Regions from separate parts of the Alteromonas sp. S015 genome, predicted to be linked through region 2. Evidence: predicted binding sites of a transcription regulator. Region 2 holds the regulator's gene; each other region holds the start of a gene.
The links. Region 2 encodes FliA, which starts transcription of late flagellar genes. Its sites were predicted from a motif close to CTAAAGNTNNNNNNNNNNNNGCCGATA; they were not measured.
Positions count from the first base shown of each region.

Region 1: the regulator FliA is predicted to act here: its motif matches at 2,592-2,618, upstream of flgM (flagellar biosynthesis anti-sigma factor FlgM).
Region 3: the regulator FliA is predicted to act here: its motif matches at 2,181-2,207, upstream of V7R42_RS18150 (DUF5610 domain-containing protein).
Region 4: the regulator FliA is predicted to act here: its motif matches at 2,230-2,256, upstream of pomA (flagellar motor protein PomA).

Region 1 is NZ_JAZETO010000014.1:10,830-18,373, reverse strand. Features, by position in the region: gene V7R42_RS19625 (flagellar assembly protein T N-terminal domain-containing protein) at 1-824, opposite strand, end outside; gene V7R42_RS19620 (LPP20 family lipoprotein) at 1,133-1,618, shown strand; gene flgN (flagellar export chaperone FlgN) at 1,755-2,186, opposite strand; gene flgM (flagellar biosynthesis anti-sigma factor FlgM) at 2,226-2,555, opposite strand; gene flgA (flagellar basal body P-ring formation chaperone FlgA) at 2,658-3,374, opposite strand; gene V7R42_RS19600 (chemotaxis protein CheV) at 3,652-4,581, shown strand; gene V7R42_RS19595 (CheR family methyltransferase) at 4,597-5,427, shown strand; gene flgB (flagellar basal body rod protein FlgB) at 5,629-6,060, shown strand; gene flgC (flagellar basal body rod protein FlgC) at 6,063-6,485, shown strand; gene flgD (flagellar hook assembly protein FlgD) at 6,517-7,203, shown strand; gene flgE (flagellar hook protein FlgE) at 7,218-7,544, shown strand, end outside.
Region 2 is NZ_JAZETO010000001.1:899,646-907,189, forward strand. Features, by position in the region: gene V7R42_RS03905 (chemotaxis protein CheA) at 1-1,566, opposite strand, end outside; gene V7R42_RS03910 (protein phosphatase CheZ) at 1,579-2,334, opposite strand; gene cheY (chemotaxis response regulator CheY) at 2,369-2,752, opposite strand; gene V7R42_RS03920 (RNA polymerase sigma factor FliA) at 2,789-3,520, opposite strand; gene V7R42_RS03925 (MinD/ParA family protein) at 3,517-4,383, opposite strand; gene flhF (flagellar biosynthesis protein FlhF) at 4,389-5,798, opposite strand; gene flhA (flagellar biosynthesis protein FlhA) at 5,828-7,544, opposite strand, start outside.
Region 3 is NZ_JAZETO010000011.1:32-7,575, forward strand. Features, by position in the region: gene V7R42_RS18145 (RNA recognition motif domain-containing protein) at 305-769, shown strand; gene V7R42_RS18150 (DUF5610 domain-containing protein) at 850-2,151, opposite strand; gene trmA (tRNA (uridine(54)-C5)-methyltransferase TrmA) at 2,329-3,426, shown strand; gene fabR (HTH-type transcriptional repressor FabR) at 3,552-4,145, opposite strand; gene V7R42_RS18165 (acyl-CoA desaturase) at 4,487-5,614, shown strand; gene sthA (Si-specific NAD(P)(+) transhydrogenase) at 5,855-7,276, shown strand; gene V7R42_RS18175 (hypothetical protein) at 7,331-7,544, opposite strand, start outside.
Region 4 is NZ_JAZETO010000008.1:215,359-222,902, reverse strand. Features, by position in the region: gene V7R42_RS16165 (cyclopropane-fatty-acyl-phospholipid synthase family protein) at 1-401, shown strand, start outside; gene V7R42_RS16160 (flagellar motor protein MotB) at 489-1,418, opposite strand; gene pomA (flagellar motor protein PomA) at 1,418-2,179, opposite strand; gene xseB (exodeoxyribonuclease VII small subunit) at 2,475-2,837, shown strand; gene V7R42_RS16145 (farnesyl diphosphate synthase) at 2,867-3,757, shown strand; gene dxs (1-deoxy-D-xylulose-5-phosphate synthase) at 3,790-5,673, shown strand; gene V7R42_RS16135 (phosphatidylglycerophosphatase A family protein) at 5,826-6,326, opposite strand; gene thiL (thiamine-phosphate kinase) at 6,368-7,333, opposite strand; gene nusB (transcription antitermination factor NusB) at 7,382-7,544, opposite strand, start outside.

The DNA.
Region 1 (7,544 bases), on a different contig from region 2:
AGGGACTGCCAAAATGTCGTCGAGAATTCATCCACATTTTCAAACCTGTCGAATGTCCATTCTCCCTGATTCTGATAAGACTTAGTTAGCAACAGGCCTCCATTAATACCGTCGTATACTTGAATGGTCATAGCAAATGCGCGTAGGGAAGTGCCGTCGCGCCACGGTGTAAATACCGACGGTTCTTTGTTAGTCATACTTAAATCATCTATAACACCTACTAACACGAATTGCGTATTGCTTTGCGCTGATAGAGTACGAATGTTTTCATCAGTATATCGACTGTCGAATTTCGCGGTATGGGGCGCGATGTAAGTAATGACTAAATTCTCTGTTTTATCGCGCATGGCCTGCGCAATTTGCTGAGTAATTGAAATGTCGAAATTTGGAATGTTACCTTGTGTCAATTGCGCTCTATTACGCACTCTGAAATGCGTCGTAGCGAAATGTTTTTGGTCTTCTTTTGCGGCACAAATTTTTTCCCTTGGAAAAATGTCGGCACGTATACTCACTGTAATTACATCACCGCTATACACTTCATCAACTAATTCCAACTGATCTACTTCACCGGTGGAGCGAATGGTCATCTCCTCATTTTTGAGAAGGCCGTTCGTTAGCTTAGCAACGCTATGAACCGATGCGCCTGCAAAAAGCATAGCTTGCTTCAGTGCTTCTTGGGTAGCCGCATGCCTTGCCGTTTCCTTATCGCCATTTCGTACCACCGCTTGACCCGTAGCTTCGTACCACACGGCATTTGCTTGCCCAACGAAAAATGCTAACAGGCAAACTACCGCCACGACAGCGTTAAAAATAGTGACTAGCATTGTTTTGCTAATAGGTCGCACCGCTCACCTCTAAAGATTTTCGATATCTGCGCTGTACAAAGCGCTCGGTTTATAGAAAGAGATATGCGAAAAGAGTGCCAATTGATGTGTTTGTACTGCTATTAAATCAAACGGGCGCGTATCTTGCACAGACTTCTATTAAGCGCTTTTATAAAAACGTCAATATAGATAGAGCGAAACGTGTTGTCGCACTTTTGGCGGTATTTCTCAAAAGCACTGCCACCATTAACGGAAGCAGGTTAATGGCATCATTAATTTGACTATTAATACAATTTGGAAATAAAACTATGTGCTTGAAATTTAAAAACAAATCAAAATCGCTGCTGCTGTCTTGCTTTCTTGGTTTAGCAATAAGCACTGGTGGATGCGGCGTTATTGATAAACATGTTGAGTGGGAAACTATAGAGCCAGAAACTTATCCAGTACTCAAAGCAGTAGGCTATGCACCTATTTCTTCCCAGCATGGTGAAAGTGACAGTATGAAGCTTATCATGGCGATGAAAGCGTCAAAATTAGATGCGTACCGAGAGCTAACTGAACAGGTATATGGTCAAAAAATTGAAGGCAACCAATCTCTTTCTCGTTTGGTCATAGACAGCGAAACATTACGTGCATCAGTAGAAGGGGTAATTAGAGGCGCTGAAGTCGTGAAAACCTATCCAGTCGGCGAAGATACCTACGTTACTGAACTTGCACTAGATATGCAGCAGGTTTACGACATTTATTTGACGACCGCAAAACCGCGCCGAGTGAAAGATGTGAAGTATTACTAGACACTTGCTAAGAGGCGGTTCCCGCAGATAATTGTTTTTTGAGAACGGTTGAAAGACGCGAAATATGTATTGGGGGTATAAATCTCGTTCACAGGTGTAAAACTAAAGGACTATCGTTACTGAGAAGAGCAGAACGTCAAGCGCTAACTCCTGAGCCTAACGTACCGCCTTTAGGTTTTCCTTTTTTGTCGTACGTAAGCGATTCTTTGGCGCGTACTTCCATCATCAAGTTGCGTAAGTGTGTGAGGCGTAGCTGTCCTTGCTCAACGGCTTTTTGATTTACTTGAGTGCGGTATTTACAATCGTCTAGGTGTTTCTTTGCGTCGGACATTAATGTTTCTTCTTCTTCCGACATTGAATTTTGGTCGCTGATAGTACGTTCGATACGTCCATCGAGAGCCTGAATAGACGTCAATAGCGCTGTCTTTTCATCTAATAATTTCATCAAAGATTCTGCATCTCGCGAACTGATAAGTTGCAATTCCTTTTCAAGCAATCCGGCAAGCAAAGACAACTGCTCAACTTGCTTTGTAAGTGCTTGTGTTAATTGGCTTGCTTGTTCAGTCACATCAGATCTCTTTACATTAATTACGTGTATTGTCGCTCACTATTTAGCGCCAAATATTTCGCCTTCAAGTTTTGCAATCTTATTAGCAAGCACTTCAGGATTAACCTTATAGTCACCGCTTTGAATCGCGCGTTTAAGGCGATCGACTTTTTCTTGGTTCACAGGCGCTTCAGAGCCTTTTTTCTGCACTTGATTGAGCTGTTGAGCAGATTGCGTTAACGACACAGAATCTTGGCGCGGAACCGAAGCGGCTTGCGCAGCTTGTGCCGAAGCCTGCTGAGAAGATTGTTGCGTCTGATTTTGTTGCGCAACCTTCCCGTTATCAACGGGTGTTTTGGGTAACCCATTGTTTATATTGTTAATTGCCATAATTAGTCCTCACTACTTTTTCGCCTCTGTACTTTATATCGGCCTTTTGGCCGCTTTCTTTAGCTAAATCGTGAACAAAAAAGTAGATATTCACTGCCCCATTTACAAGTGTATCACGACTTCTTCAGGGCTTGCGACTCTTGCTATCACCATCTTTTGGCTACTGGCATTAATTACCTTAATATTGTCACCAACGATACCGTCTTGTTGAGCGATTCCAGCTGTTTTAACTTCCATCCCTGCTATCTCTGCGGTGATGGTAATCCTATCGCCTTTACATACAAAGCATAGCATATTTGACTGTATAGCTTGTCCGCCTGTCACGCGGCGCTTTATTCTTGCTCCAATAAGTGCCTCTTGCTCACTAAACACTGTGTGGCGAAGCCGCCTTACATCAACTTTTGCCATAGAAAGATTCGATGATGTCAGCACAGTGCCAGGGCTTATTGCTCCTTGGGTGACAACGATTTCTTTGGTACGTGTAACCTGCCCACTGGTGAAAAGGTACCATTCATTATTTCTACAGCTCACCCGTACTGAAATATACGATTGACTCAAGGCCTCTTTTGACGCGTTATATTCAAATCCGGTTGGGCAGTCAGGAATATTTATCCTATCGTCTATCTTCACAATAGACACATCAATGCTAGTATCCTTTGTGTTATCAGCGAGTTGTGTTATTAGGTATTGTTTTGCGCCTTCTTCAACTCGTTTGTGATTGGTTTGTGTTGCTAAGCAGTTTATTGAGAGCAAGCTGCAAACAGTCAATGACAGTAATCGTGTGATGGTTGGGCGCGTCTTGGCGTTCATATTTTTCATCATGACTTTTCGTGTTCAGTTTACAAGTTATTGACTATGCTTAATACGGCTGGTTTGCTTTGTGCAAATTCAAAACAGCCTAAGTAAACCTTTAAGGTTTAAAAGCACGAGCGTTAACGCAGGTCGATTGTTTAGAGAAAGGGTTAAAGCCTTCTTAAAACTGAAAAATGCTATTTAGTGTCATTTTTCTGTCGTTTGACCTGCAAAAATTTAGTGATATTGTCTATCTTTATCAGAAGAGGCAATGATCATGCCCAGTATTACTTAGAGGTGACCTATGTCGGGGATTTTAGATTCAGTAAACCAGCGCACGCAGCTTGTTGGGCAGAATCGCTTAGAGTTGTTGCTGTTTAGACTGAACGGCCGCCAACGCTTTGGAATTAATGTTTTTAAAGTGCGGGAAGTGCTTCAGTGTCCTCCACTCACAGCAATGCCCAAATTGAATCCGTTGGTACGTGGTGTGGCGCACATTCGTGGTCAAACTATCTCGGTTATCGATTTGAGTATGGCGACTCGCGGCCGTAAAATTGAAGACCTCTCTAACGCCTTTATTGTTATTGCAGAATATAACCGCTCTGTTCAAGGTTTCTTGGTGGGGGCTGTAGAACGCATCATTAATACTAATTGGGATGCAATTATGCCGCCACCTCAGGGCACTGGCAGAGCAAGTTATTTAACCGCAGTGACTGAAGTTGAGAATGAACTTATTGAAATTCTAGATGTTGAGAAAATTTTGAATGAAATTTCTCCGTTGAATGCCGAAGTAAGTTCAGAAGTTGCGGAAGGCCTTACAACTGAAGGTCAAGAGAACAAAATTATCTTTATTGCTGATGATTCAGCGGTAGCGAGAAATCAAGTTAAAAAGGCACTGACTTCTCTGGGTCTAGAGATTGAACTTGCTAAAAACGGCCTAGAAGCATTAAACAGGCTCAAACAAATTGCGGAAGAGTACGGTGATGTGACAAACCGTGTTGGCGTACTGGTCTCCGACATTGAAATGCCGGAAATGGACGGATATACACTCACCGCTGAAATTAAGAATACGCCTGAGCTGCAAAAGCTCCATGTTGTATTGCATACGTCGCTAAGTGGTGTTTTTAACCAAGCTATGGTGCAGAAAGTGGGGGCAGATGACTTTATCGCGAAATTCCATCCCGATGAACTTGCTACAGCGGTACAAAAGTGGCTGATGACAGAATGCGAATAACGGAGCAAGACAGGATTGGCTAATAAAGACGTTTCGCCAGCAAGTTACGTAAAGTTTAGAGAGTTTTTGGAAAAGCAATGCGGCATAGTATTGGGTGAAAGTAAACAATACCTGGTGCGCAGCCGTTTAGCTTCATTGCTCTTCAAGCACAAATATGAATCGGCTGACGAACTGATAGACGTGGTGGTGAAGGGGTTCGACAGAGCCTTGCTTCAGGACGTAATCGACGCTATGACCACAAATGAAACCTTGTGGTTTCGAGACAACTACCCCTTTGATTTACTTGTAAATGAGTTACTACCAGCAATATCGACAAAAAATCAAAAGATCCGAATTTGGAGCGCGGCCTGTTCGTCTGGGCAAGAACCGTACTCCATCGCCATGTCTGTACTTGAATACCAGCGTCAGCGGCCTGGTGCATTGAGGGCGGGTATTGAGATTGTAGCCACGGATTTGTCATCAGAAATGCTGCAAAAATGTGAGTTAGGTATTTATGACGAGTTGTCTTTGGCGAGAGGCTTATCCCCGCATCGGAGACAGGCCTTTTTCCAAAAAAATGAAAGTGGACTTATGCAGGTAAAATCCGACGTTCGTCGCATGGTCAGCTTCAGAAGTTTAAATTTACTTTCAAGCTATGCCGCACTTGGCCGCTTTGACATAGTGTTTTGCCGAAATGTATTAATTTATTTTTCTGCTGAAGTGAAACAGCGGATCCTGCAACAAATTGCCGGACAGTTGCAGCCTCAGGGTGTGCTATTCCTTGGCGCATCGGAATCTATCAGTGCTGCGAGTGATATATACAGTATGGTTAAGTGTCACCCTGGCCTTTACTATCAGAAAAAATAATCTAAGTTACTGGACTGATTAATAAAGCTTTTAATTGTTTAAGTTGAAACTAAGACGTCCATTTCCCCCCGTCAAAATCTAATTTTGGCATCAGCCTTGCAAACTATTTCACAAGCGACAGTAAATCGGCAAAAGTCTCACTTTTAAATGCTCATTTAGATTGTCAACACGAAATGTTTTAAGTATGTCAGAGGTCATGTTATGGCTATTAACCTAGATAAACTGGTGGGCTTTCACGCGTCAGCGCTCAGTATACGTACCGAGCGTATGGAAGTGATTGCCGGAAATCTGGCCAACGCAAATACGCCTGGTTATAAAGCGCGAGACATCGATTTTAATAAAGCTATGCAGTCAGCAATGCGAGAGACATCGGGCAGTTCAACAGGGCATTCCTCGAAAATGGTGCGAACCAATGAACGCCACCTAAGCGGCAATTCAACGTCAGTAGCGGCAAACTTTGACATGCAGTACCGCATTCCAACTCAACCAGACACCGGTGACGGTAACACGGTAGAAGTTCAGGCGGAAAGAAACCGATTTTTAGATAATGGAATGCGCTACCAGGCTAGCCTTGAATTTTTGAATGGTAAAGTTAAAGGCATGAAAAAAGCACTCAGCTCAGGAGGTCAATAGTCATGGGTTTATTTAACGTAATGCAAATTTCGAGTACGGGTATGGAAGCGGAAAATGTGCGTCTAAATACCACGGCAAGTAATATCGCCAACGCAAACTCAGTAAGCAGCAGCTATGACGAAACTTACCGAGCTCGACACCCTGTTTTTGCAACAGCATTACAAGACGCTATGCGTGATCAGTCGAAAGGTGCAGGTGTACAGGTTAAAGGTATTGTGGAAAGCGACGCACCGCTTAATGTGGAGTACTCGCCGAATAACCCAATGGCAGATGAAAATGGATACATCTATAAGCCGAACGTTAATATTGTCGAAGAGATGGCAAACATGATGTCAGCGTCGAAAGCGTATGAAACAAACGTACAAGTAGCGGATACCACTAAGCGAATCTTTCGCCGCGTACTGCAGTTAGGTCAAGGGCAGTAATTTGCCGCTTGAATAATGTGAGGATTAATCAGTGAACACCATAAACAATACCGGCTTAAATACTGATCTTTATTGGCAGGAAGAAACTGTCAAAATCGCCGATGGTACCGAGCAACAGTTAACGCAGGAAGATTTCTTTTCAATGTTGACTGAACAGCTTGCTAACCAGGATCCGACTGCACCGGTTGACAATGATCAAATGGTGGCGCAGATGACGTCATTTACTATGGCTGACGGGATCTCGCAGCTTAACGAAAAATTCGAATCCTTTGCGGCTTCAATGACATCAAATCAAGCGTTACAAGCGTCGAGTCTCATCGGTCAAAACGTGCTAGTTCAAGGTAATGTTGGCTATATGGCAAATGAAGGTGATGGGATCTCAGGCGTCATTGTGAACGAGAAAACGGTTCAAAACATGACGATTAGCATTGAAAATCAGTTCGGGGAAGTAATTAAAACCATTGATGCAGGCACACAGAGTGCAGGTAACATTGAGTTTGAATGGGATGGCAAAGATAAACATGGCAACCAAATGGCAGCAGGTGAATATGTTATCAGTGCTACTGCAGAGTTGAACGGTGAAGGTGTGCAGCTTAGCACTGCCGTTAATCGTCATGTTGGAAGTGTAAGCTTGGCCGGCAGCGGTCAGGGCGTAATTTTGAATTTGGATGGTGATGTCAGTATCAATCTTGATGACGTCATTCAAATCGGCAGTTAGTAGGAGAATCAACAATGTCTTTTAATATTGCACTGAGTGGCGTATCAGCCGCACAAAAAGATTTGGATGTAACCGCCAACAACATCGCAAACGTAAATACGGTTGGCTTTAAAGAATCGCGTGCTGAATTCGGTGATGTATATGCAGCATCACTTTTGGCAGGTGGTAAAACAAAAGTGGGTGACGGTGTACTAACTCAAGAGGTTGCACAGCAGTTTTCTCAGGGTAGCCTTCAATTCACTAACACAGCGTTAGATTTAGCAATTACAGGGAATGGTTTCTTTGCGACAGTGCCTGAAATTACGTCGCGCGACTTCTCTTTTACCCGAGCGGGTCAGTTC
Region 2 (7,544 bases):
AAGCTTATCGGGGTCCATTCCTTTACCATCATCTTCGATGGTAAGGAGAATATGGTCGCCCTCTTGAGATGCAGATAGCTGAACCGTACCCATCCGCGGTTTACCCGCTGCAGCGCGATCATCAGGCATCTCAATACCATGGTCGACGGAGTTTCTCACCAAATGCACAAGCGGATCTGCCAGTGCTTCAACCAGGTTCTTATCTAAATCAGTTTCCTCTCCCACTAGCTCAAGGGTAATTTCTTTCTTCAAGCTTCTCGCAAGGTCTCGAACAACACGAGGGAAACGACCAAACACCTTCTTGATAGGCTGCATGCGGGTTTTCATTACCGCACCTTGCAAGTCGCCCGTCACCACATCTAAGTTAGCGATAGCTTTCGACATGCTTTCGTCGTTACTGTTTATACCTAAACTAATGAGCCTATTTCTTACTAGAACTAGCTCACCCACCATGTTCATGATCTGATCAAGGCGTTTGGTATCAACGCGCACTGTCGTTTCGGCAGGAGGCGCCGCAGGTGCCGCCTTCTTCTCGTCCTTTTTAGGCGCTGCTTTTGGCGCAGCAGGTGCACTTGCTTTAGCTGGCGCTGTGGCACTAGGAGTTGGTGTAGCTTTAGGAGTTGCTGGCGCAGCTTGCTTAGCTTTTTGAATCGCTTCTGTTGCTGCCTTATCTACAGGAGGCTCTGGCGCCTTGGAAACCGTGTCCTGCTTAGTTGGGCCCTGTCCTGAACCATGCAATTGGTCAAGCAATGCTTCAAATTCGTCGTCGGTGATTTCTTCATCACCTGCTGCACTCGGTGCTGCTGGTGCTGGAGCAGGAGCACTCGCAATTGGTGCTGCTTCTTCACCACTAAATTTGCCTTTGCCGTGTAAATCATCAAGCAGAGCTTCAAATTCTTCATCAGTGATATCGTCGTTATCACTGGCAGCAGCGGGGGCAGCAGTCTTAGCTGGCTCGCTTTTGGCCGCCGATGACTGCCCAGGCGCACCTGAGCCATGAAGCTCATCAAGTAGCGCTTCAAACTCGTCTTCGGTGATTTCGTCGATTCCACCGCTATCACCGGTACCTGGCTCTTGCGCGGTAGGTTCTTCAACAACTAATTCTGGCTCTTCTACAGCAGCCTCAGGCTCGGATGCCGGCGCACTCTGTCCACCAAAAATATTCTCATCTGGAGACTCTGGGCGACTTAGTTTGTGTAGTAAGTCGACAAGGTGTGCATCTGCTGGCTCCAATGGATCCCGAGCTTTCACTCGTTCGAACATTTCGACCACCACATCTGTGGCTTGCAGAATAATATCCATCAGTTCGGGTGTTAGTGTTCGTTGTCCGTTTCGCATTACGTCAAACACGTTTTCTGCACCGTGACAAATTTCTACTAACTCGGTAAGAGACAGAAAACCTGCTCCACCTTTAACCGTGTGATAACCACGGAAAATTGCATTAAGCAAATCCGCATCTTCAGGATTGTTCTCAAGATCAACGAGCTGTTCTTGTAATTGTTCTAGTATCTCCCCAGCCTCGACCAGAAAGTCCTGTAATATATCCTCGTCAACATCAAACGACATGCGCCCGCTCCCCTAAAAACCTAAGCTAGACAGAAGGTCATCTACATCATCTTGGCCTGACACGACGTCGTCGCGCTTATTGGCATCAATGATAGGGCCTTCTGCCTCTACACCATCAACCTTATCGGCCTTAACGCTAGATGGTTTAGTTTGTTCTGCACCGTCGCGTTCACCAAACATGGTAAGCATGTTGACTAAACTGTCTTCCACCTCTTTAACCAAGTCGATAACGCGGCGAATAACCTGACCTGTCAAGTCTTGATAACCTTGAGCCATCAGTACTTCTGTAAGTAACTGTGTAAGTTTAGCTGACTGCGCCGAACCTTCCTCCAATAATTCGTCTATATCTGCGCATAAAGCTTTAAATTCACCCAACTCTATTTGGCGATTCATTAACTTTTTCCACTCAGGCATAACCTTTTCGATGCGCGCCGACAACATTTCAGCTATAGGCATACTCGCTTCAACGGCATCCATAGTAGTATTAGCAGCTTTTTCAGTTTCTTCAATTACGTAGGTTAGGCGGGTTTGTGCATCAGGAATATCGTCGGTCGCGAGATTTTTAATGCGGTCGTCTATTTGAAAATTATTCAGCGCGTCATGAAGTTGACGCGTCAGTTTCCCAACTTCAGCAAATAGCTCAACGTTTTCTTTCATTGAGGATGCTTCTAAGAGGGCATTGGCAGAAGCGTTGTCACCTTCTTCGAGATAGGTGACAAGCTGTTTTGCTTCTTCCAACGAAATTGGAACGTTTACATTCGTTGACATCCAGTAAACCTCATTTCTCTGGTGAGCGTCTGGATCAACCTAAACGTTCGAATATTTTATCTAATTTTTCTTTAAGTGTTGCTGCAGTGAACGGCTTAACAACATAGCCATTAACACCTGCTTGCGCGGCGGCAACAATTTGCTCTTTTTTCGCTTCAGCAGTAACCATAAGTACTGGTAGGTGCTTGAGTTTGTCATCGGCTCTAATTGCGCGAAGCAAGTCAATACCTTGCATACCTGGCATATTCCAATCGGTAACTACGAAATCGAAATCACCTTGCTGCAACATCGGCAATGCAGTACTTCCGTCATCCGCTTCCTGGATGTTGGAAAAACCCAAATCTTTGAGTAGGTTTTTGATGATACGTCTCATGGTTGAAAAATCATCGACCACGAGAATTTTCATGCTTTTGTCCAAAATAGCCTCCAGTGAGGGGTTAATTGTTATTAATTTCTATTCTTCGTCAGCTTGCCACGACTTCATTCGTGATTTGAGTTTTAACATGGCCTGACTATGAATTTGACTGACTCGCGACTCACTTACATCAAGAACCTCACCTATTTCTCTGAGATTCAGCTCTTCATCATAATACAGTGAAAGTACAATCGCCTCTCTTTCAGGTAATGTCGTAATTGCATGGGCAAGCGCCTTTTGAAAAGCGCCTTGCATTAAATCTTCCAGTGGTGCGTCGCTACCTCGATTTTGTTCTGTCGATATAACGTCATCTGACACACCTAAGTCTTCAATACCAACCAGCTTTCCTGCATTTACTTCATTAAGCATCTGGTGATATTCCTGCAAGCTTACATTAAGCTTGTTAGCAATATCAGAATCTCTAGCGTCTCGCCCTGTTTCGCTTTCTACTTGCGAAATTGCTTCTGTAATGGCGCGACCATTTCGGTGAACTGAACGCGGCGTCCAGTCCCCTTTACGAATTTCATCTAGCATAGCACCGCGGATGCGAATACCAGCAAACGTTTCAAAGCTGGCTCCCTTTGAGCCATCAAAGTTACGTGCGGCTTCTAGTAATCCAATCATTCCTGACTGAATTAAATCGTCTACTAAAACACTAGCAGGCAATCGCGCTATTAAGTGATGCGCTATACGCTTAACCAAAGGTGCATGTCGTTCGACTAACTGCGCCTTATCGGTTTGTTGTTGATAAGCGGCTGCCTTGCTGTTCAACGCTGACTTCCTACGGCTTTTTCTGCAACTAATTGTTCAATAAAAAACTCTAAGTGACCACCTGGCTGCGCTGGAATAGGCCATGTTAAGGCTTTACTTGCCAACTGTGTAATTGCAACGGCCGCCGGTGACCCCGGGTAAGCATCAACAATGGATGTTTGTTTACGTACCGCTTTACGAATGTTCTCGTCAAACGGTACTGTTGCCACTAATTCTAGTGCAACATCTAAAAAACGCCCTGTCACTTTGCTCAACTTACTAAATAACTCTTGGCCTTCTCTCACGTCGCGAACCATATTAGCTACAACTTTAAAGCGGAAAACACCGTGTTCTCTATTCAGAATTTTTATCAATGCATACGCATCTGTCAATGAAGTAGGCTCGTCACACACAACAACCATAATGTCTTGTGAAGCTTTTGAAAAGCTTAACACCATGTCTGAAATGCCTGCCGCCGTATCGACAATAAGCACATCAATTTGTGATCGTAGCTCGCTAAAGGCGCGAATCAGGCCAGCGTGTTGCGTAGGCGACAATTCGGCCATCGACTGCGTACCTGATGTGGCAGGGGCAATCTTTATACCGTGCGGGCCGGTCACTAATACTTCATCAAGGGTGCATTCGCCAGAAAGCACATGAGATAAGTTTTTCTCAACACGTAGTCCTAACATAACATCTACGTTAGCAAGACCGAGGTCCGCATCAAGAACCATCACACGTTTACCCTGCTTCGCCATTGCGATAGCGGTGTTTAGTGTAATGTTTGTTTTACCTACGCCACCTTTACCACCGGTGACGGCGATTACTTTGATTAACCGTGATTGCTTCATTTTTCTTAAGCTACTCGCTTGGTCGTCAATCATACTGCTTATGCTGTTTTAATTGCGTTGTTGCCACTAGTATGATTCAAACCGTACTTTTTATAAAGCTTTGCAGCAGCGGAAACCAAAGATTTCGCTTCTGCAATCTTAATGTCTTCAGGTACTTTCTGACCATCGGTGACATAACTAACCGGTAGTTGGTATTCAACCGCTGCACTGAGCACCTCTCCTAAAGAGTAGCACTCATCTAACTTCGTGAAAATACAGCCACTTAGTTCAATATCATCATACGCTTTAATGATTCTCTGCAACGCAGGATATTGTGTATTCGCTTGCGCTACCAAATATTTTTTAACATTTGGCATTTGGCCGTTATCAAACTGCTTAATCTGTTTAATTAATCGACTATCCCTTTGGCTAAATCCAGCCGTATCAATCAATACTAGTCGCTTATGACGAAGTTGGAATAATAAATCCGCAAGTTCTTCACTAGTCTGCGCTTTTCTCACCGTGCAGCCAATAATTTTTCCGTATGTCGCTAACTGCTCATAGGCTGCAATTCTATACGTATCAATGGTAATCATCGCAACCGACTCAGCACCGTATTTCTGTGCATAGCGGGCAGCAAGTTTCGCAACAGTCGTTGTTTTACCTGTACCAGTTGGTCCTACTAATGCAACAGCACCTTGTGCACTAAGTATATCGTTTCCTGTAACATTTATGCGATTAGCCAATAGGTTAAGAAGATAAACCCAAGCATCACGCTCATTATAATGTGCTGGAGTATAGCTTATTAACTGTTTAGCCAGTGCATTACTTAATCCCATATCCGTTAAACGGGTAATTAGATATTGATGAACAGGTTTTTGACGTTTGTTCTTCGCTTCCATCAAATCTGCAACCTGATATTGCAACACATCGCGCAAAGACGCCAGCTCCTCTTTAATTTGAGCTAGTTCGGCTGATTGTGTCGCTGGGGTATCACCTATGCTCGATGCCTGATGCTCAGGAAAAGCGTGTTGATTCACGTTTTCTTGAACAGGTGAATGCGTTTCTATGTCGTCAATAAATGCGTCAGAGAAATCCAAATGTGACGCAATTTCGTTGGCGTGCTTAGCGTTCGCTGTCATCGATGAGTTTGGCGTTACGGAACCTGGCACACTACTACTTCCACCGTGCTGCTTTTCTAACAATGCTTTCAGACTATCTGGGCCGTCATCACCGATTATTTCGCTTAAGGTAGGCACGGCTTTCTTGCCTGGTACTTTAGCAGCACCTTGTGGAGAAACATTAGGCTTGAACAACTTGGCTTCAGGCTCTTTGTCGTAAGCTGCAACAAGCTCAATACCGTCAGCAACTTTGCGATTTGACATGATGACCGCATCACTGCCCAATTCAGCTTTAACTTGGCTTAACGCCTCACGCATATCTTTGCCGAAGAAACGTCTAATTTTCATTGCAACCTCTCCAATCACCCAGTGTCAGATTATTGACCGACCGAACTGACTATTTTTATTTGTTTGTCGTCAGGCACTTCTTGATAAGAAAGAACATGAAGCCCAACAACCGAATATTTTAAGAAGCGAGATAGTACGGGTCGTAGCATGCCAGAGGTAAGGAGTACCGCAGGCTCTCCATCTAACTCTTGCTGCTGACTGGCTTGCTGCAACGATTTTTGCAGCTTATCAGCCAAGCCTGGCTCAATGCCAGCACCATCTTCGCCACCTGCTTGAAGTGACTGGTGCAACATCTGTTCCAACTCTGGCGCCAAGGTTATGACAGGTATCTCTTTTGCCCCTTGGGTAATCTCTTGAACAATGAGGCGTTTAAGGGCAATACGCACTGCAGACACGAGTACATCTGGGTCTTGGCTGCGCGTACCGTATTCACTCAGTGTTTGGACTATAGTACGCATGTCGCGAATAGGCACCCCCTCAAACAATAAGGTTTGCAGTACTTTCACAACTGTACTTAGCGGAAGAATATCAGGCACTAACCCTTCAACTAGTTTGGGGTGTTGCTTGGCTAGCATATCAAGAAGTTGTTGCGCCTCTTCATGCCCTAACAATTGATAAGCATTATTGGACAGTAATTGACTTAAATGCGTGGCAACAACAGTAGCTGCATCAACTACGGTGTATCCAAGGGTTTGTGCGTGTTCGCGCTTATTTGGTTTAATCCAAACTGCGTCTAATCCAAAGGCTGGATCTTTAGTGGCGCGCCCTTCTAATTTACCAAACACCTGCCCTGGGTTTATCGCAAGCTCTTCATCGTGACTAATGATGGAATCACCAATCGTTACGCCTAACATAGCAATGGTGTAAGTGTTGGGTTCTAAATCCAAGTTATCGCGAATGTGAACAGGCGGAATAAGGAAACCCAGCTCTTGCGATAGTTTTTTACGAACACCTTTAATACGCGTTAATAACTCGCCACCTTGCGATTTATCAACAAGCGGAATTAAGCGATAGCCCACTTCCAACCCGATAGTGTCTACCTGCTGAACGTCGTCCCAGCCAAGCTCTTTTACTTCAGGCGTAACTGACTTATCTTTGACTACATTGTCTGGCACTTTAGGCTCTGCCGCTTTTCTCTTTTCTTGAACCGACTGCCAATAAGCAAAGCCAGCTATAAGAAACGAAAAACCTAAGAAAGCGATATGCGGCATACCAGGGATAATACCCATAACAAATAAAACGCCCGAGGCAATATACAGGGCTTGATTATTTCCGAGCTGACCGCGAATCTCCTTGCCCATTTCCTGTGTTTCGTTTTCACGGGTAACAATAATAGCTGTAGCGACGGACAGTAACAGCGATGGTATTTGTGCCACCAAGCCATCACCAATGGTCAAAATTGTGTAGATTTCTATGGCATTACCGAATGTAAGCCCGTGCTGAATCATACCTATGAATAGACCACCAACGATATTAATGAGCATGATGAAAAGACCCGCTACCGCGTCTCCTTTTACAAACTTTGACGCACCGTCCATCGAGCCATAAAAGTCAGCTTCAGCAGTAATCTCTTCGCGGCGTTTACGTGCTTGGTCTTGATCTATATACCCTGCGTTCAAGTCGGCATCGATAGCCATTTGCTTACCTGGCATAGCATCTAACGTAAAGCGAGCGCTTACTTCCGAAATACGTCCCGCACCTGCCGTCACAACCTTGAAGTTGATAATAAGAAGAATAGCGAAGACG
Region 3 (7,544 bases), on a different contig from region 2:
TTTTAAACTTTTTATTTGTTTGAAAACTTGGTTTCGCACTTGTTGCTAAGTTGGCTTTGTTTTTCTCGAAGCCCCCTCAGAACGTGGAGCGCATTATAGATACCTCTCTTGAAAGATCAACACTTAAATTGGATTTTTTTGCTTTTTAAGCCACTTTTGTTGCTAACCGCTCATTTCTGCATCATTTCTAGCAACTCAATCCATCTTTAGACTAGTTTTTTCACATTTTATTGTTCAATTTGTTACAAATGAGTAAACTATAACCAGCCTCCAACACCATAATAAACAATAGAAAGGTAGGTATATGAAAGTAGGCTTTATTCAATGCGCTGTTATTAGCGCTATTTTTGCGATTGCAGGTTATTTGTTATTTTCTTCTGCTAGTTTAAACGTCCATGTTCCATTAACTGTATCAGCAGCTCTGCTGATTAGCGGTATTGTTACTCCTTGGCTAGCGTCTCTTATTCAAAGTCCATCTTCCTCAGATGCCAGAGCACATTCTAATGAAGGATCGGTAGAAACTTTATATGTGGGTAATTTGCCTTATAGAGCAAACGAGAACGCAGTAAAAGAGTACTTCAGTAGCTTTATCGAAGTGCAATCGGTTCGTTTAATGAAGGATCGTAAAACTGGAAAACGGAAAGGTTACGGTTTTATAGAGGTTATAACAAACGATCTTGATAGTGTTATTGATAAAACTAACGACTCTATTTTCCAAGAACGAACGCTTAAAGTTCGCCCGGCAAAAGACAAAGTCGAACACGTCTAATTATACAATAACGGTGTGTATGCTACAAAAAAGCCCGGTTAGCTTTCGCTTCCGGGCTTTTTTATGAGTAATATGATCAGTTATTCACTCGTCTCAGCAGTTTGAGGAAGTCCATTAAGTAACGTTTGATTGAAAGCGTGGAACCTATTTATAGCCGATATCAGATCGGGTACCTGCACATCTTCCATTTCGTTAATCAAACCCGCTATTAAAGCGTTATAGTCTTCGTTACTTCCCAGCGTACTTTCAGCGTTAGCAAAAGTATCCATCATCTTTTCTAGATATTGCGCTATGGGGCTAACTACATTTCCAAACTTCGCATTATCACTTTTCTCTTCATTATAATGCTGAATGTTCTCATAAGTCTTTAACACTTCGGTTTGTGTTGTTCTGTTTAACTGTAACGCATAACCAACCAGTTCTTTGTCGTCAAAGCCTAAACTTAGCGCCTCTTCAAATGCTTTATCAATGTCTCCATTGTAGAAGGTGTCAGCAAGATCCTGGACTTGCCCAACCAAATCAGCTATCGACTTCAACTCATCTTCATCAAGCTCACCTTTCAATGAGAAGCTAATACCGCTTCGTTCATAGTATTGGTATGACGTCTTTTCTGTAAAAGACGCGGCAAAGCTATTTTCACTTGGCTCACCGCTTCCGCTGCGTTGCTCCTGACTTTCTTGAACTCGGAAGCTACGTTGCTGAGAGGCTTGAAACGAACGAAGACTCTCAAAGCTAAAGGTAACTTCATCTCCATCTTTAGTTCTAATCACCAAACTACCGCTCCTCTCATCTGATCCTGCTATGGCATTTAATGATGAAAAGGAGACGGCATTAGGTTGTTGGCGACCAAATATTTCGTTTTCTAGATCGTTAATACCTGTGTCGATGAGATCGCGACTTTTTAATATTCCTTGCTCAATCTCTTCATTCATAAATCCAGCAAGATCTTTTTCAGCCATCTCGAAACCACGCATTACCCCTTCTCTCGCTTGGCTGAATAAACTATTAAGCTTTTCTTCGCTAGCACCGTCATTTGCCGCACCTCTAATGACACCACCTACGAATTTAAGTACATTTCTGGCTACTTTTTCAAAATCGAACAAACCGCTCGACTTCTCTTCAAGGTTTTTCTCTTTGGTTTCTTGTGGCTTTTGGCCATTCAATTCCAACGCTTGGTAAAGACTACTACTCACCACGCGAAAACCTATGCTAGTTTGGCTACTTGAAACAGATACTGATGCCGATTGTTGTTTCGAAAACTCAGCGGCTTGCTGCAATCCATCTTGCTGTAACTGCTTTTTAAACATGTCGTTCGGGTGAACTGATGCCTTTTGATCTGCTTTTTGATCACCCATAAAAGCCTTAATTTGACCCACGTTCATAATTTGATCCTCACTATCCCCAATCTTATTATCGGCAAAGAATCAATATTGTTTAATTTTAATACAACTTTTTTTACTGTCACTTCCTTAATACGTGCCGCTGAAGTAGATACCTCTTGTTGCAGTTATTTTTTAAGAGACTACAATTCGCGACCTCAACATTGAATGGAGAATTTTATGTCCCCGACCGAACACCAACGCTATCAAGCTCAGTTAGACGAAAAAGTAACTCGCCTTACTGCGTTACTTTCTCCATTTAATGCGCCTGCACTTTCTGTATTTCCATCGCAGCCAACGCACTACCGTATGCGTGCCGAGTTTAGAATATGGCATGAGGGCGATGATTTATTTCACATCATGTTCAATCAGGAAACGAAAGAGAAGTATCGCGTAGATAGTTTCCCTCCTGCATGCAAAACAATAAACGATGCTATGGCATTGTTACTTGAAGAAATAAGACCAAATGAAGCGCTAAGAAAGAAACTATTTCAAATCGACTATCTTTCTGCGCTATCTGGTGAACTTGTTATCAGCCTTCTTTATCATCGCCAGCTAGATGATAAATGGGAGCGGGCTGCAAATGAATTAAAAATGACACTAGAGGCTCACTTTCCGAAAGTAAACATCATTGGCCGCGCAAGAAAGCAAAAGCTTATTATCGAAAACGATTTTGTTATTGAGCGTTTACCGGTAAACGGTAAAGAATTCATTTTTAAGCACATCGAAAATAGCTTCACCCAGCCTAACGCTGAAGTGAACTGTAAAATGATTGAATGGGCGCTAGATTGTGTAAAGCCGCTCTCGGGAGATTTGCTGGAGATGTATTGCGGCGCGGGAAACTTTTCACTGCCACTAGCGCTTCATTTCGACAACGTCGTGGGTACCGAAATAGCAAAGCCTTCTGTGCAAGCAGCGCAGTTTAATATTGAGCAAAACCAACTTAACAATGTGAAGATTGTCAGATTGGCCGCTGAAGAATTCACTCAGGCAATGAAGGGCGAGCGCACATTTAGCCGCTTAGAAGGCATTGATCTAAGTACATACAATTTCACTACTGTGTTAGTCGATCCACCGAGAGCTGGATTAGATGAAGACTCGCTACGAATGATTCAGGATTACGATAATATCGTGTATATCTCGTGTAACCCTGAAACCTTGGCGCAAAACCTTGAGCTTTTGAGTGAAACTCACGACGTTGCTCAATCGGCGCTATTCGATCAATTTCCTTTCACTCATCATATTGAGGCAGGCGTTTTACTAACACGCAAAGGCTAGTTTACGTGTAAGCCGATAAGGCCTTTCGTAAAGGAAAAGGCCTTTTAAGTTAATCATTCCGCATTTAATAGCTTCCATTGAAGTCCATATTTAGACTTCGAAAGCCGACTGCTTTGATTTAATTATTACTTTTTCTGTGTCGCGCCCACTTGAACAAAGCGAAGTTGCGCTTTCACTCTTTCACCAATTTCTCGACGTAGTTTGTCGTCAGCTTCTAGAGCCTCTGCTCCAGCACTAAATACTAGCCTTACCATGGCATCAGCTTGAAGCTGAGCACACGCATATTCCACACCCTGCTGTTCAATAATATAGTCGGTTAACTCGTCGATAAAATGTTGAATCTCTCTGAAAACTGCTAGTCGATAAGCTGACGACGTACCGGTATGCTCGCGCAGCAATAGACGGAACACGTTAGTATTGGCAGCGATGAACTCCATGAAAGTTTCAACTGAGGTATGAATAACACCTCCACCAGAGGCAATGCGTCGTCTTGCCTGACGCATGAGCTGGCGCAACGCTAAACCGGCTTCATCTACCAGCGTTAAACCCAATTCATCCATATCTTTGAAGTGTCGGTAAAAAGACGTAGGTGCTATACCCGCTTCCCGAGCAACTTCGCGCAAACTGATTGCCGATAAGCTGCGGTTCTCATCTAACAGTGAAAACGCAGCATGGATGATATTTTGACGGGTTTTTAATTTCTGTTCTTGTCGACTCACATTCGCACCATTGGTTGATTAGCTTTTAACGGCCTGATGATTTGTAGCGCTCGATATTGAAGCCCTAGCGTCATCTGAGTAACCATAAACTCAATCAAACTTCGCACATCAAAGACTAGCGCGGTTAGTTTATCTCAACACACACCCGTGGGGAAAGAGAAACAGAATCAACTCTTTTATAAACAAGCATTAAGCAGAAAAATCCTCAAATAACGAGCGCTTCAGCGTAGCTTTACTATAATTAAATTTCACACATGTAAGCAGAACTAATCGGGGTTTTGCTTGCCTGAAGCCTCGTAAAACGATAAATTAGCGAACAGTTGTAAGCCAAGTTGTATAAAATGAAAAAACCTCCTCTTATCCTTACTAATGTGCTGGTATTTATTATATCTGGCGCTATTGCGTTTATTGGTGTGCCGCTATGGGTGGCGTATCAAGGCATCGATTGGGCAGAAATCGGTGCGGCTATATTCCTGTTTTATTTCACCGGTATGTCGATAACTGCCGGCTATCACCGCTTATGGTCGCATAAAACTTACGATGCCAATGTGGTTGTTAGAGTGATTCTTGCGATTGGTGGTGCCATGGCGTTGCAAAATAGTATTCTGCACTGGTCGTCAGATCATCGCGTTCATCATCGTCATGTTGATGACAACGACAAAGACCCCTACTCAGCGAAGAAAGGCCTTTGGTTTGCACACATCGGCTGGATGTTGCGCGAGTATCAAGCAAAACGTTACGACGACTACAGCAACTGTAAAGATTTACAAAAAGATAAGGTAGTAATGTGGCAACACAACTATTATTTACCTATCGTATTGGCAGCCAACTTCGGGATCACGGGCCTACTGGGCTATTTAAATGGTGACGTGTTAGGCATGATTTTAGTGGCCGGAGTACTTCGCCTAGTGCTAGTTCACCATGTGACCTTTTTCATTAATTCTCTTGCTCACTTTTGGGGTAGCCAGCCTTACACTGACAAGAATACGGCACGCGATAACAGCATTCTTGCTTTCTTTACCTTTGGTGAGGGCTATCACAATTACCATCACATTTTTGAATACGACTACCGTAATGGTATTCGCTGGTATCAGTTTGATCCTACAAAATGGCTAATTAGAGGATTATCACTGGTCGGTCTTACATCAAATCTTCGCAAGGTACCAGAAGAGCGCATAGAGAAAGCATTGGCGGCAATGCAGCTGCAAAGAGCAAGCGAAAAAGTATCGCTACTGCCTAATGCTGAAGAGATGATGCACACCATTCAAGAAGAGTACGACTTGTTAATACAGCGCATGAGTGAATACTACGCCACAAAAAAACGCGTGATGCGCGTTAAACAACGCACCTTAAAGCGCAGTATCGAAGGGCTAGAGCTTGCGTATAAATACAAAGAGTTAAAGCATGCGTTTGCTGTTCAAAAAGAAAAATGGACGCAATTGCAGAGCTTGTCACTTCAAATGGCGTAAACACCTTCTTTGTCTTTAATATTTGTAAAAAACCACATAAGTCTATGCTTATGTGGTTTTTTTTGATCTATAGTTGGAATGACACATCAAGTAAGGTAGTTATACTAGAGTTTGTTGAGCTGAGATATAAGACTTGGCTTCATTCTAAGCTTAAATATTCAAGCTACATCATTGAATTATCATGGCGGTGATTGCGATTTCAAACGCCACATCATAGAAGTAACAATACGGGAAAGTAACATGGCAACGAAGCAAAAAACAAAGGCTCCATCGTATCACTATGACGCAATAGTTATTGGTACAGGTCCAGGTGGAGAAGGCGTTGCAATGCAGCTTGCCAAAGCGGGAAAAAAAGTGGCGGTTGTAGAGCGATATGAGGCAGTGGGAGGTGGTTGTACCCATTGGGGTACTATTCCATCAAAAGCCCTTCGTCACTCCGTCAGTCGTCTTATTGAATACAACTCATCGCCCCTATTTGCCGACAATCACTTGAGTAAAAGCCTTACTTTTTCTGATATTATGCGTCACGCAAGCGGTGTTGTGAAAAGCCAAACGCGACTTCGCTCTTCTTTTTATGATAGAAACCGCGTTACCCTTTTTCACGGTGAAGCCAGTTTCGTAGATGCGCATACGTTAGAGATAACCCGTAAAGATGGTTCGAAAGATACTGTCACTGCGGGTCAAATTGCTATCGCAACCGGTTCACGTCCTTACTGCCCAAAAGATATCGACTTCAACCACCCACGCATTTATAACTCAGACACTATCTTATCTTTAGATCACGATCCCAAATCTATTATCATTTATGGCGCAGGGGTTATTGGCTCCGAATATGCGAGCATTTTTAGAGGGCTAGGCGTAAAAGTTGACCTTGTTAACATGCGTGATCGCTTACTGTCATTTCTGGATGACGAGATCTCTGACGCATTAAGCTACCACTTGTGGAATAACGGCGTTCTTATTCGCCACAACGAAACCTACTCTTCAGTTGAAGCAACCGATGATTCTGTGATTTTAAACTTAGAATCAGGTAAGCGCATGCGTGCTGATTGCCTATTATTTGCTAACGGGCGCACGGGTAACACAGATACACTTAAACTCGAGAACATTGGTTTAAAAGCAGATAGCAGGGGCCAGCTCAGAGTTAATGAAAATTATCAGACTGACGTAGACAACGTGTTCGCTGTTGGAGATGTGATTGGTTATCCAAGCCTAGCATCAGCAGCCTATAACCAAGGCCGCTTCGCCGCAGAGGCTATGCTTGGCATAAAAACCCATTCAGCGTTGGTAGAAGATATTCCGTCTGGCATATATACCATCCCCGAGATTAGCTCTGTAGGTAAAACAGAGCAAGAACTTACCGCTGCAAAAGTGCCTTATGAGGTGGGAAGAGCCCAGTTTAAACACTTGGCCAGAGCGCAAATTGCGTCGACACAAACTGGCAGCCTGAAAATCTTATTTCATCGCGAAACAAAAGAGATCTTAGGGATTCATTGCTTCGGTGAACGTGCTTCTGAAATTGTTCACATCGGTCAAGCTATCATGCAGCAAAAAGGCGAAGGCAATACTATAGATTACTTCGTTAACACTACATTTAACTATCCGACCATGGCAGAAGCTTATCGAGTTGCTGCTATTAATGGACTTAATAGAATTTTCTAACTGATACAAAAAAGCCGGCGAAATTGTCGCCGGCTTCTGTGTGATAACTAAAAATTAGTTACGGTTCGCAGCAAGCGCGTTAAGCGAGTCTTTGTGTGCTACGATGTCGATGTGCATATTTTCTTGATCGAATGTCATTGTTGCAATGGCGTAGTCACCTTGACTTTCGCTTGCAATGTCGATCAGCTTTGCTTGTGCATCACGGAACCTAATGTTGTTGCCGATTTGATCCGACATACATTGGTTATTCATTTCGAATGTTTTCGCA
Region 4 (7,544 bases), on a different contig from region 2:
TGAAAGACCACGGCCTTATGTTGCTTCAGTCGATAACCATAGATGACAGACGTTACGATAGCTATTCAAACAGCGTCGATTTTATACAGAAGTATATCTTTCCCGGAGGATTCTTACCGTCACAGCACCAGCTTAACGCTCACCTGAAAAAGTATACCAATATGATGATTCGTGACTTGCACGACATTGGTATTGATTATGCGAAAACGCTGAACCATTGGTATGAAGCATTTATTTCTGCAAAGGATGAACTGTTAAACGATGGCTATGACGAGCGCTTTATGCGGATGTGGACCTATTACCTGAAGTATTGCGAAGGTGGTTTTTTGGAAAGAACGATCAGCACCGTTCAACTTGTTATATCAAAGCCTCATTACAGAGATGACGTGGCGCGAGTTTAACAATTCTAATTATCGATACATACAGAACATGAAAACGGCGCTTTTAGAGCGCCGCTTTCATGTTGAAGCCGATAGTAGGTCAAAGCACTATTCGTCTACAACTGATATAGGCTTGGATATCATTGGCTTGCCTTGATTAATATTAATCTCAACACGGCGATTTTGAGCCCTATCTGCGGGTGTAGTGGCATTTTCTACAATAGGGGCAGTATCTGCCTTACCCACTACTGACATGCGACTTTCGTCAAAACCTGGCGCTGTACGCATAGCTTCGGCAACTGCCACGGCGCGCTGTGCAGACAGGTCCCAATTGGAACGATATAGTTCGTTGGCAATGTGCTGTCCGTCACTATGCCCTGAGATCTCGATTTCTCCAGGAACATCTGCCAACAGCGCACCAATTTTTCTTAATACCGGCTGGAACTGAGGCTGCAAAAAGGCTGAGCCTGCTGAAAATGAACCATTTTCACGGATACGAATGGTTAACTGCTGCCCCAAAGACTCCATTTCCACCGAGCCATCTAGAATTTGCTTTTCTAACTGCTGAGCTACTTTTTTCATTAATTCAGCCATTTGAGACTGATCTGTGCTTTGTTCAGCCGACGAGGAAGACTCGGTAACAGTTTGTTGAGATTGACCGCCCCGCTGCTCTCCACGTTGTTTTTGCCTACCGCCAGCAGAATCTTCATTACCGGCCTGAAATTCAAGCATTTGCTGAGTCATTTCGGTGGTTTGCTGCTGAAGGGATTCAATAGGCGTAGGGTCGGGCTTGCCGGGACGAAATTCCATAGCAATAACACTGGTGCCCTTTGGAATATCTTTTACTTCAATTTTATTTTGCACACCGAAAGCAAACTTCATAGAGCCAGCAATTTGCTTAAACTTCAGTACGTCCATTTCCGAAAAAGAAAGAAGAAGTACAAAAAAGCACATTAGCAAGGACATCAAGTCTGCGAAGGTTCCCATCCAGGCTGGAAGCCCCTCGGGGGGACATTTTGGGCATTCTTCTTCGGCCATTACTCTTCCTCTGCACTTCCGCGTTTACTCGCCGCAAGGTAGTTCTTTAACACCCCTTCGATAACACGTGGGTTCTGGCCGTCAGCGATCCCCACAATACCGTCAAGAACAAGACTCTGGTTTAACTTTTCTTCGCCAGCTCTTACCGCTAGCTTAAATGCAATCGGCAAACACACCACGTTGGCAAAGAATGCGCCGTACAGTGTGGTTAGAAGGGCTACCGCCATAGCAGGACCGATAGCTTTAGGGTCGTCCATGTTAGACAGCATGGCAACCAGGCCAATCAAAGTACCAATCATTCCCATTGCGGGTGCCACGTCGCCCATTCCTTTGAATATAGAGGCACCGAATTCATGCCTTTCGGTCGTCATCGAGATATCTTTAGCTAACGTTTCCCTAACCACTTCAATGTCGTGACCGTCAACCAACATATCTACACCCTTTTGCATGAATTCATTGGAAATTTCTGCTTCTTCAAGTGCTAAAAAACCGCCCTTTCGTGCAGCATCTGCCATTTCAACGATTTTTTCAATTAGCTCTTCGGGCGTTTCGATTTTGAACATGAATGCTTTACCAGCAACTTTACCCGCGCTGAAGAATTGCCCCAAAGTAAACTGAGATAAGACAACAAATAGTGTTCCCCCGAATACAATAAGTATTGATTGCACGTCGATGAACATGCCCAAGCTGCCGCCCAGAATCATAGCCATAACTATGAAACCAATGGCGCCCAACATACCTATGACGGTTGCTAAATCCACTCACTCTTCCCCATTTATGCGCAGTCAGTGCTGTTAGTGTACAAACATCCTATCGGCAAAAGATAGAAATACTAAAACGACATTATTGAAAAATATCACATTTATTTGTTTATTATGAAGTAGGTTCAATGTAAAAGCGCTGCTTTGTCGGCTTTTGCAAAATAAAAACATCTAGCGTCCTGTGAACCTGTCACTTTTGCCTTATGTTTAGTAAATAATATTGTCAATTCTATAAGAATAATGGCGCTTTTATCGAATATAGCATAATTTACTCGTATGTTGCCTTTGAGACTGAATGAAAAAAAAGCTATGTCACTGTGATATAGGCGATATACGGACAAACCATTTGACCCTTGTTCAACCCTCGGTTAATGTGCGCGGTATACGTATTTTGGCCACTATATTGAGTGTTTTTATGACGAAAGAAAATGCATCAGCGTCTTTTGAAGAAACTTTATCAGAACTAGAAGCTATCGTTAACGAAATGGAAAACGGTGACCTGCCTCTTAATAAAGCACTAGAGAAATTTGAGCGCGGTATTGCACTTTCCCGTCAAGGCCAACAATCGCTTGAGAACGCTGAGCAAAAAGTAAAAATACTGCTTAGTGAACAAGGCGAAGAAACACTTCACCCTCTCCCTGAAAGTGAACAACCGTAAATCGTTCATTTTTAACTAACAGGCAATCTATGAATTTTTCTGCTTTGCATCAGCAAGTTAAACAGCAAACTGATGCATCTCTTCTTACTTTAATTGATGATTTACCCGACTACGCGCCACGCTTGAAAGACGCCATGCGCCATGCGTTGCTTGCTGGCGGCAAACGTATGCGTCCCCTGCTGGTACAAGTTGTGGGCAATACCTTAGACGTCCCTAAAAAAGACCAGATGGCTATTAGCATGGCTATTGAATGTGTGCACGCTTACTCATTAGTACACGACGATTTGCCTGCCATGGACGACGACGACTTGCGTCGCGGTATGCCAACTTGTCATATCGCCTTTGATGAGGCGACGGCTATTTTAGCTGGCGACGCGCTGCAAGCGCTTGCGTTTACGGTATTAGCGGATGCGCCATTGAGTACGTACGCCGAAACTAAGCGTGGTCAACTATTATCGGTCCTAGCAAAAAGTGCCGGCTATGTAGGTATGTGTGGCGGCCAGGCTATCGACCTAGCCAGTACAGGTGAAACCATTTCGCTAGAAGCGTTAAAGCAACTTCATAGATTGAAAACCGGCGCTTTATTGAAAGCCTGTGTTGAAATGGTTGCAATTGTTAGTGAAGGCTTACTTTCACAAACTAAGATTGACTTAATGGCCTATGCCGCAGATATTGGGTTAGCTTTTCAAGTTCAAGATGATATTCTGGACGTTGAAGGCAGCAGCGAAAAGCTAGGAAAACCCGCGGGTTCAGACGAAGCGTTAGGGAAAAATACGTTTCCAGCCAAACTTGGTATGTCAGGCGCTAAACAAGAATTAGAAATGCTTCACAATAATGCACTTCAAGCATTGGCGCGTTTACCCTACAATACTGACAGTTTAATTGCGTTTAGCGAGCTTTTGGTAAAACGCGACCACTAGCCACGCGCCATGTTGAAAAAGATAATAAGTACATGAGTTTAGATCTCCAACATTACCCAACGCTTGCGCTTGCGCAAACGCCTGACAAATTGAGGCTACTGCCCCAAGATAAATTACGCGAGCTCGCCGATGAATTACGTGAGTATTTACTCAATAGTGTAAGCCAAACTAGCGGTCACTTCGCTTCGGGCTTAGGCACGGTAGAGCTTACTGTCGCGTTACATTATGTGTACAACACTCCTTTCGATCGCTTGTTATGGGACGTAGGGCATCAAGCCTACCCTCATAAGATCCTCACCGGCCGCGCAGAGCGCATGAGCACGATTCGCCAAAAGAATGGCCTACATCCTTTCCCTTGGCCACCTGAAAGCGACTACGACACCTTTGCCGTTGGCCATTCCTCCACGTCGATAAGCGCGGCGCTAGGTATGGCTGTAGCGGCGGAAAAAGAAGGCAAAGACCGCAAGGTAGTGGCGGTTATTGGCGATGGAGCAATGACCGCAGGTATGGCCTTTGAAGCCCTTAATCACGCCGGCGATATCAAAAAAGATATGGTTGTAGTACTTAACGACAACGAAATGTCTATTTCTGAAAACGTTGGAGCGTTAAATAGCCACCTAGCGCGCTTACTTACAGGTAACTTTTTCAACTCTATACGCGATGGCGGTAAAAAACTGCTAAGCAATGTACCTCCTATTAAAGAGTTTGCCAGCCGTGCTGAAGAGCATATAAAAGGCATGGTGGTGCCCGGTACTATATTTGAAGAACTAGGCTTTAACTATATTGGCCCTATCGACGGCCACGACGTTAATGGTGTAGTTGATACGCTTCGCAATATGCGCAAATTCGACGGCCCGCAGCTTTTACACGTAGTCACTAAGAAAGGTAAAGGCTACGCAGTTGCTGAAGAAGATCCTATCAAATTTCACGCGGTTCCAAAATTCAACCCGGCAGATAACGCGTTGCCAAAGTCTAAGCCTTCAGCGCCTACTTACTCGGCAATCTTTGGGAAATGGCTGTGTGATATGGCCGCGCAAGATCCCAAACTTATGGCAGTAACGCCAGCCATGCGCGAAGGTTCAGGCATGGTTGAGTTTTCTCAGCGTTTTCCAGAACAGTATTTCGATGTTGCCATTGCCGAACAGCATGCGGTAACGTTTGGCGCAGGCCTTGCTAAAGACGGTATGAATGCCGTTGTTGCTATTTATTCGTCGTTTCTGCAGCGTGCCTACGACCAACTCATTCACGATGTGGCGATTCAAGACTTACCCGTATTGTTTGCCATTGATAGAGCCGGTATTGTAGGCGCAGATGGCCCTACTCACCAGGGGGCGTTTGATATCGCTTTCCTTCGCTGTATTCCAAATTTGGTAGTTATGGCCCCTTCAGATGAAAATGAATGTCGCCAAATGCTCTACACGGGTCACAAGCTACAAAAACCCGCTGCTGTTCGCTACCCTCGAGGTGCCGGCATGGGTATCACACCTGACGAAGCCATGACTGAGCTTGAGATCGGTAAATCTCGCACGGTTCGTGAATCGTCGAAAGATAAGTCAGAAAGCATTGCCATTTTAAACTTTGGCTGTCTATTACCCTATGCCCTTGAAGCTGCAGAAGCCATTGACGCCACGGTTATCGATATGCGTTTTATTAAGCCCTTAGACGGTGATGCTGTGCTAAAAGCAGCTGGTGAACACAGTGCACTTATTACGTTGGAAGACGGCTGTATTATGGGCGGAGCTGGCAGCGCGGTGCTTGAACACTTGCAGCAAAATGGCGTATTAAAAGCGGTGAAGATGTTAGGGTTGCCAGATAGTTTCATACTGCAAGGCACACAGCAAGAAATGTACAAAGAGCACGGTTTGGATGCAGAAGGTATTATTGCTGCTGTAAACAGTGTTGGACAAACGAGCTAGTTTAAAACCTTGCTCGTTCCACACCAACGATGTGTTATCAAACTCGAAGGCACAAAACCAATTATCTATTTAAAAATCCCTAGCTTCAACGTATCTCCTCTTGTTATTAAAAAGCCCGCTATTGCGGGCTTTTTAATTGAAAAAACGTCGGTCTAAAATAGTGCTAACGCAGCAGGCCAAAACGCCATTAGCAAATGTAAACAACCGCACGCCATAGCACCCGCGATTAGGTCATCCAGCATAATGCCTGTACCGCCGTGTAAGCGCTTATCGATAATACCTATTGGCCAAGGCTTCAAGATATCGAAAAGCCTGAATAGAACAAAGCCTACAAGCAACGAGGACGCTGAAATAGGGACAAATAGAAAAGTCACAAACATGCCCGCTATCTCATCCCACACGATTGAACCGTGATCATGAACCTGCATATCATCAGCAGTCTTCCCGCACAGGTAAATACCTACAACAGAAAATATCAGCGTAAGCGCGATAAAGGAAATGAGGGAAATCTGGCTGCACGCAATAAGAAGCGGCAACGCAGCGAGTGAACCAAAGGTTCCCGGCATAAAAGGAATAAGCCCACTGCCAAAACCGAGTGCGAGAAAATGCACTGGATTTTTCATACTCACTCTGGCGCGAAATTCAGCCTGCATGCTTCTTCCTTTTTATTGCTTTTGTGGGATATACATTTAGCCTAAAAGGCGTGCTCGTAACCTGACGGGTTAGTAGGGGTAAACTTTTCATTATCTTTCAGCAACGACAGTGTGCCGTTGTGCCCCGTCAATTGCCCGATACATGTAGCTTTCACATTCGTACTTGCCAACGATGTTTCCAGGCTTCCACGCTGCTCTTCACTTACGGTAAAAATAAGCTCATAGTCATCGCCCGCCGATAGCGCATACTCAATGGCTTGCTCAGGAGCAACCGCGCTTGTTAGCGCTCGTGAAAGCGGTAAACGCTCTACATGAATATTCGCACCGCAATTAGACGCTTTTAAAATGTGCCCTAAATCTGAAATTAAACCATCAGAAATATCAATACACGACGTTGCAATACGTCGGATAGCAGTGCCTACCGCAACGCGAGGCGTTGGAAAGTAATGTCGATTGACCAATACGTCTTTTGCTTCACCGCTTACGCTAAGCTTATTTTGCAAAATGTCTAACCCTGCACCTGCGTCACCAAGCGTTCCTGTAACATAAAGCCAGTCACCCGGCTTCGCCCCGCTGCGCGTTAGCTCAGAACCTGGGGGTATGAAGCCTTGGGCTGTTATAGTGAACGCCATTGGGCCTTTCACTGTATCGCCACCGATAAGCTGCACAGAATAATACTGAGTAAGCTCGTAAAGGCCTGAGACAAAGTCATCTAACCACGCTTCGTCCACTTCCGGCAGTGATAGAGATAAGCTAATCCAAGCAGGCTCTGCCCCCATTGCGGCAAGATCGCTTAAGTTTACCGCCACCGTTTTATACGCCACAGACTTAGCTGGTGCGTCTTTTAGAAAGTGCACACCTGCAACCAAGGTATCAGTGGTAACGGCAAGCTGTTGGTTTTCAGGAACCGTTGTTACAGCACAGTCATCACCAATACCAATAACAACGTCTTTGCGTTTGTGGCCGCTGTTTGAAAAGTAGCGGCCGATAAGATCAAATTCTTTCACAGTAATTTTGGAACCCTTTTAGTGGCAGTTCATGCCGCCACGGTAAGGTTAGTCGCGCTCGTCTTTGCGCAATGTGCGCACTGCTTTATCCAGTGCACCATTAATGAATTTATGGCTTTCTTCAGCACCGAACGCTTTAGCAAGCTCAATCGCCTCATTAATAATTACGCGGTAAGGTACGTCAATGCGCTCGGTCAGTTCCAGCGTCGCA